Regions from separate parts of the Salmonella sp. A1325 genome, predicted to be linked through region 2. Evidence: predicted binding sites of a transcription regulator. Region 2 holds the regulator's gene; each other region holds the start of a gene.
The links. The regulator CRP, encoded in region 2, controls carbon source genes, mostly activating them, when cyclic AMP is high. The targets are predictions, from matches to a motif close to ATGTGANNNNNNTCACAT.
Positions count from the first base shown of each region.

Region 1: rhaS (HTH-type transcriptional activator RhaS) is a predicted target of CRP. The motif match lies at 1,036-1,053, and genes of this name have one in related genera.
Region 3: NAZ64_RS05410 (acetyl-CoA C-acetyltransferase) is a predicted target of CRP. The motif match lies at 1,140-1,157, and genes of this name have one in related genera.

Region 1 covers NZ_JAMLWO010000011.1:112,888-115,160, reverse strand. Annotated here, with positions in the region: gene rhaB (rhamnulokinase) at 1-893, opposite strand, end outside; gene rhaS (HTH-type transcriptional activator RhaS) at 1,181-2,017, shown strand; gene rhaR (HTH-type transcriptional activator RhaR) at 2,170-2,273, shown strand, end outside.
Region 2 covers NZ_JAMLWO010000004.1:15,316-17,588, forward strand. Annotated here, with positions in the region: gene NAZ64_RS09450 (phosphoribulokinase) at 1-126, shown strand, start outside; gene NAZ64_RS09455 (OsmC family protein) at 222-626, opposite strand; gene crp (cAMP-activated global transcriptional regulator CRP) at 934-1,566, shown strand; gene NAZ64_RS09465 (YccS/YhfK family putative transporter) at 1,615-2,273, shown strand, end outside.
Region 3 covers NZ_JAMLWO010000002.1:314,662-316,934, reverse strand. Annotated here, with positions in the region: gene NAZ64_RS05420 (multidrug/biocide efflux PACE transporter) at 1-140, opposite strand, end outside; gene NAZ64_RS05415 (LysR family transcriptional regulator) at 244-1,107, shown strand; gene NAZ64_RS05410 (acetyl-CoA C-acetyltransferase) at 1,230-2,273, shown strand, end outside.

The DNA.
Region 1 (2,273 bases), on a different contig from region 2:
ATAATGTTTTTCAGTACCCGATAACGCCCTTCCGCGCCGCCTTCGTTGGTGATATTGGCAGCCAGCGCCTCGTCAGTGGTGTAGGGCATTTTGCTTTCAAAACCCATCAACGACCAGGTGCCTGAAGACAGGTAAGCGCTATGTTTATTTGCCAGCGGAGAGGCAATAACGGCGCTGGCGGTATCGTGGCTGGCGACGGCTACCACCGGAATACGGTTGCTCTGCGGGCAAATCCAGTCGCCGATAACATTGCCAGGGTGCGAGGGGCGACCGAACCAGCTCTTTTTCGCGCCAGTCCATGTCAGCAGGGTCTCGTCCCAGTCATCGGTATTGATATTGACCAACTGGGTGGTCGTGGCGTTGGTGTATTCCCAGTTCATTTCACCGGTCAGGCGGTAGCTGAAATAATCGGGCATCAGCAGCGCATGAGCGACCTGCGCTGTTAACTCAGGCTGTTGTTTCGTCAGCGCGCGTAGCTGATAGATGGTGTTAAACGGCAGAAACTGAATCCCGCTGCGGCGATAGATTTCGCTTTTGCCGATCTGGACCAGCGCTTGCGACATGATGCCCGTGGTACGGTTATCGCGGTAGGAGACCGGCAGGCCGACACGCTGACCTTGTTTATCCAGCAGGACATAATCGACGCCCCAGGTGTCGATGCCGATGCTGTCGATAAGAATGCCTTCATTGCAGACTTTCTTCAGACCAAGACGGATATCCTTTTCCAGACTGTCGATGTCCCAGGTGTCAAACCCGTCTGTTTTTTGTAGGCAGTTCACAAAACGGTGAATTTCACGTAGCGTCAGGGTACGGTGTTTGCTGTCGTAACGCGCCAGCATCACGCGCCCGCTGGATGCGCCGAGATCAACCGCGACACAATGGCGAAAAGTCATAATCAGGTCCTTCTTAGAGTCATTGCGCACAGTCTAAAAAAGCCCTCAAAGACCTACCTTCTCGTTACTGACAGGAAAATGAGCCGCTGGCAACAAGGCAAAGATGAACGTGATAGCGTTCACAGTTTCTACTAATAGGCCGGTGTGATGTCGTCCGCATTTCCCGCTTTTTCCCGCCTTTTCTTGAAAAAAAGACCATGTTTGCGCGCTTTAGCGTCAAAAATTTAAGGTGAGGCCGATAGCCCTTAATTACTATTCGGACATGTTGAATTCAGGAGGAAGCAACCATGACCGTACTGCATAGCGTGGATTTTTTTCCATCAGGTAAAGCGCCCGTGGCGATTGAACCCCGTCTGCCGCAAGCCGCTTTCCCTGAACATCATCATGATTTTCATGAAATCGTGATTGTGGAACACGGTACGGGCATTCATGTATTCAACGGGCAGCCGTATACCATCAGCGGCGGTACCGTGTGTTTTGTTCGCGATCACGACCGGCATTTATATGAACATACCGACAACCTATGCCTGACGAATGTACTGTGGCGTTCGCCGGACGCTTTCCAATTCCTGGCGGGGCTGGATCAATTGCTGCCGCAGGAGCAGGATGGTTACTATCCTTCGCACTGGCGGGTGAATCAGAGTGTGTTGCAGCAGGTGCGCCAGTTGGTCGGTCTGATGGAGCGCGCCGGAGACAGCATGGATGCGCCTGCGGTGGCGAATCGCGAAATTTTGTTTATGCAACTACTGGTGTTGTTACGCCGCAGTAGCCTGATGGAAGGCGCGACCAATAACGACGCCAAACTCAACCAACTGATGGCATGGCTGGAAGACCATTTTGCGGAGGAGGTTTGCTGGGAGGCGGTAGCTGAACAGTTTTCGCTGTCGCTACGTACGCTGCATCGTCAGCTTAAACAGCATACCGGGCTGACGCCGCAACGTTACCTTAATCGCCTGCGTTTGATCAAAGCCCGGCATTTATTGCGCCATAGCGATCATAGCGTGACAGAAATCGCGTACCGCTGCGGTTTTGGCGACAGTAACCACTTTTCGACTCTGTTTCGCCGAGAATTTAACTGGTCGCCGCGGGATATCCGTCAGGGACGCGATGCGATAATCCAGTAACGCGAACGCTATCAACGTTTTCGTCGCCAATATGCTGATAATTATACCCTTTAATACCGGATGGCGGCTGCGCCTTACCTGGCCTACGGCGGCGAGCGGTAGACAGAATAAGCGTAGCGCCATCCGGCAAGCATTCAACATGAGGTGCTGCGGTGGCAAATCAGTTAATCCTTTTGAAAAAAGATTTTTTTACTGATGAGCAGCAGGCCGTTACGGTTGCCGATCGCTATCCACAGGATGTTTTTGCGGAACATAC
Region 2 (2,273 bases):
CTCCAGGGCTCGTTTATTTCTCACATTAATACATTAGTGGTGCCGGGCGGCAAAATGGGGCTGGCGATGGAGCTGATTATGTTGCCGCTGGTGCAGCGATTAATGGAAGGCAAAAAAATCGAATAACCGCGGTGAAATGCCCGATGGCGCTACGCTTATCGGGCCTACGAGATAAAAACGGGTAGGCCGGATAAAGCCACGCCGCCATCCGGCATCACATGTTACGCCGCAATCACTTCATACGAATGGGTAATATTGACCGCTTTTTCCAGCATTAGCGCCACCGAGCAATATTTTTCCGCGGAGAGATCGACAGCGCGCGCGACGGCAGCCTCTTTCAGATCGCTGCCGGTAACGATAAAATGCAGATTAATGTGCGTAAACAGGCGCGGCGCGTCTTCCCGGCGCTCGGATGTCAGCTTCACTTCGCAGTTGGTGACATTCTGACGGCCCTTTTGCAGGATTGATACCACATCAATAGCGCTACATCCGCCAGCCGCCATTAATACCATCTCCATCGGACTCGGCGCTTTGTCACCGGAGTTGCCATCCATTAAAATCTGGTGGCCGGAGGAGGACTCTCCGAGGAACGTGAGCCCTTCAACCCACTTTACACGCGCTTGCATATTTCGTAACTCCAATGTTTCAATTTTCCTGAAAGATTACGCGCATACAACAAAAGTCGCAATGGAAGGCGACCTGGGTCATGCTGAAGCGAGACACCAGGAGACACACGGCGAAAGCTATGCTAAAACAGACAAGATGCTACAGTAATACATTGACGTACTGCATGTATGCAGAGGACATCACATTACAGGCTACAATCTATTTTCGTAGCCCCCTTCCCAGGTAGCGGGAAGTATATTTTTGCAACCCCAGAGACAGTGCCGTTTTCTGGCTCTGGAGACAGCTTATAACAGAGGATAACCGCGCATGGTGCTTGGCAAACCGCAAACAGACCCGACTCTTGAATGGTTCTTGTCTCATTGCCACATTCATAAGTACCCGTCAAAGAGCACGCTGATTCACCAGGGTGAAAAAGCAGAAACGCTGTACTACATCGTTAAAGGCTCCGTGGCAGTGCTGATCAAAGATGAGGAAGGGAAAGAAATGATCCTTTCTTATCTGAATCAGGGTGATTTTATTGGTGAACTGGGCCTGTTTGAAGAAGGTCAGGAACGCAGCGCCTGGGTACGTGCGAAAACCGCATGTGAGGTCGCTGAAATTTCCTACAAAAAATTTCGCCAATTAATCCAGGTCAACCCGGATATTCTGATGCGCCTCTCTTCCCAGATGGCTCGTCGCTTACAAGTCACCTCTGAAAAAGTAGGTAACCTCGCCTTCCTTGACGTCACCGGGCGTATCGCTCAGACGCTGCTGAATCTGGCGAAACAGCCCGATGCCATGACGCACCCGGATGGGATGCAGATCAAAATCACCCGTCAGGAAATCGGCCAGATCGTCGGCTGCTCCCGCGAAACCGTTGGTCGTATTTTGAAAATGCTGGAAGATCAAAACCTGATCTCCGCGCATGGCAAGACCATCGTCGTCTACGGCACCCGTTAATTCCGTCAGAATGGCGCGTTTTATCATGCGCCATTTTTGTTTGCATCGATGTGGCGAAGACTGATTTATCACCCAGAGATTAATTACGCACTACGGCAAACGCTGGTGCTGTGCCTGCCTGTGGCTGTTGGTTTATTGATAGGCCAGCTACACCTGGGCTTGCTTTTCTCTCTCGTTCCCGCCTGCTGCAACATTGCAGGTCTGGATACCCCGCACAAACGCTTTTTTAAACGCCTGATCATCGGCGCGTCGCTGTTCGCCGGATGCAGTCTGGTAACGCAACTTCTGCTGGCGGAATCCATCCCCCTGCCGTTGATCCTGACCGGGCTCACGCTGGTGCTTGGCGTGACGGCGGAAATTAGCCCGCTTCACGCGCGGCTACTGCCAGCGTCGCTGATTGCCGCCATCTTTACCCTGAGTCTTGCGGGATACATGCCCGTCTGGGAGCCACTGCTCATTTATGCGCTGGGCACGCTATGGTACGGCGTGTTTAACTGGTTTTGGTTCTGGCTATGGCGCGAACAGCCGCTGCGCGAGTCATTGAGTTTGTTATACCGTGAACTGGCCGATTATTGCGAAGCGAAATACAGCCTGCTCACCCAACATATCGATCCGGAAAAAGCGCTGCCTCCCCTGCTGATACGCCAGCAAAAAGCGGTCGATCTCATTACCCAGTGTTACCAACAGATGCATATGCTTTCGGCGCA
Region 3 (2,273 bases), on a different contig from region 2:
AGGCCGCCCATCTCCAGCACCGAGCGCTGCATTAGCCAGGCGGTCGTTGGCGCCAGTATCGCAGTCGCAATACCTTCAAAACAGACAGCATGGAAAATACGCTCCGGCAGCGAGCGACGTTGTATGGCGTCATGTTGCATAAACGAAAAAACCTTACTCTTAATCAAGCTAAAGAAATTTCCGCTATTTTATCGTTTAATGTGATACCTAAAAGATAACATCCATCGATAAAGTAGATAGGTTATGCGTTACTCACCTGAAGCGTTAATGGCATTTGTTGAGACCGTCTCTTGCGGTTCGTTTTCTGCGGCGGCGCGCCGCCTGCGTAAAAGCCAGTCCACCATTAGTACCGCCATTGCGCATCTGGAGGCGGATCTGGGATTTTCATTATTTGATCGATCTTCGCGCCAGCCCGTTCTGACCGAAGAAGGAAAACGGGTGCTTAGCTATGTTCAGGCTATTTTATCGGCGAGCGATCGTCTGGATGAGGTGGCGCTGACGTTATCCGGCGAGACGGAGGCAAGACTCACGTTCGTCCTCTCTGATACCCTGCACCCTGACAGTCTGGAAGAGTTAATGGCGCAGTTTGATCGTCAATTTCCGCATACCGAGTTTGAATGCTTGATCGGAGAAAATGATGATGTCATCGACCTGCTGCAAAAAGGGCGCGCCCAGATAGGCCTGATTGAAGCGCGTGATGACTATCCCACAAACATTGGCGCGACGCGTCTGCCTGTTCAAAGCTGGATGGGGGTTTATGTGGCGACCACGCATCCGTTGGCGTCGCAGACGAACCTGCAATGGGAACAACTGCATACCTGGCGCGAGCTGCGTCTGAATACCTATCTTGACTCTAACGCCAACATTACGCGCGGCCCGGCCTGGTCAGCGCCAAACTATTTATTGCTGTTGAGCATGGCGGTTCAGGGATTTGGCTGGTGCGTATTGCCCTGCGCGCTGGTGGAAGAGTTTGCGGCGGAAAAACCGCTGGCGCAGCTGGATGTTCCTGGCTGGCCGAGGGCGATTGCTATTGATTTGCTGTGGAACAAGAAAACGCCGCCCGGAACGGCGGGGAACTGGCTTCGCTACCATTTGCAGCAGAAATAAGCTGCGTCACCGTCAAATCAGCGTCATTTCCTTTGTGATAAAACTCACTTTTTTTAAACAATCAAGATAACTAATTTTAACAATGCTCTACTATGGCGGTGTCATTTTGCGCTGAGGTGGTAATGAAAGAGGTTGTGATAGTGGGGGCTTTACGGACACCCATCGGCTGTTTTCAGGGAACGCTGGCCCGTCATTCCGCCGTCGAGCTGGGGAGCATGGTCGTAAAAGCGTTAATTGAGCGCACCGGCGTGGACGCTAACGCTATCGATGAGGTCATCCTCGGTCAGGTGCTGACGGCTGGTGCCGGGCAGAATCCGGCGCGCCAGTCAGCCATCAAAGGAGGGCTGCCGACTACCGTTTCCGCCATTACCATTAATGACGTTTGTGGTTCCGGTTTAAAAGCGTTGCACCTGGCGACGCAGGCTATTCAGTGCGGCGAAGCGGACATTGTTATCGCGGGCGGGCAGGAGAATATGAGCCGTGCGCCGCATGTCCTCAATGACAGTCGTACCGGCGCGTTGCCTGATGCCGACAATCTGGTGGATAGTCTGGTACATGATGGCTTATGGGATGCCTTCAACGATTATCACATTGGCGTGACGGCAGAAAACCTGGCGCGGGAATATGGCATCAGCCGCGAGTTACAGGATGCTTATGCGCTCAGTTCGCAGCAAAAAGCCAGGGCCGCGATTGATACCGGACGTTTTAAAGATGAGATTGTCCCCATCGTCACGCAACGTAATGGGCAGACCGCAATTGTCGATACGGATGAACAACCGCGGGCCGACGCCAGTGCGGAGGGGTTAGCCCTGCTGCATCCGGCGTTTGATAGTTTAGGTTCGGTGACGGCGGGTAATGCCTCCTCAATCAACGATGGCGCCGCCGCGGTGATGATGATGAGCGAGGCGAAAGCCCAGGCGCTGGGGTTGCCGGTGCTGGCGCGCATTCGCGCGTTTGCCAGCGTCGGCGTCGATCCTGCGCTAATGGGGATTGCGCCGGTATATGCTACCCGGCGCTGTCTGGAGCGCGCCGGCTGGCAACTGACGGAGGTCGACCTTATCGAAGCCAACGAAGCGTTTGCCGCCCAGGCGTTGTCGGTAGGAAAAATGCTGGAATGGGATGAGCGACGGGTAAACGTTAATGGCGGCGCGATTGCGCTGGGGCAT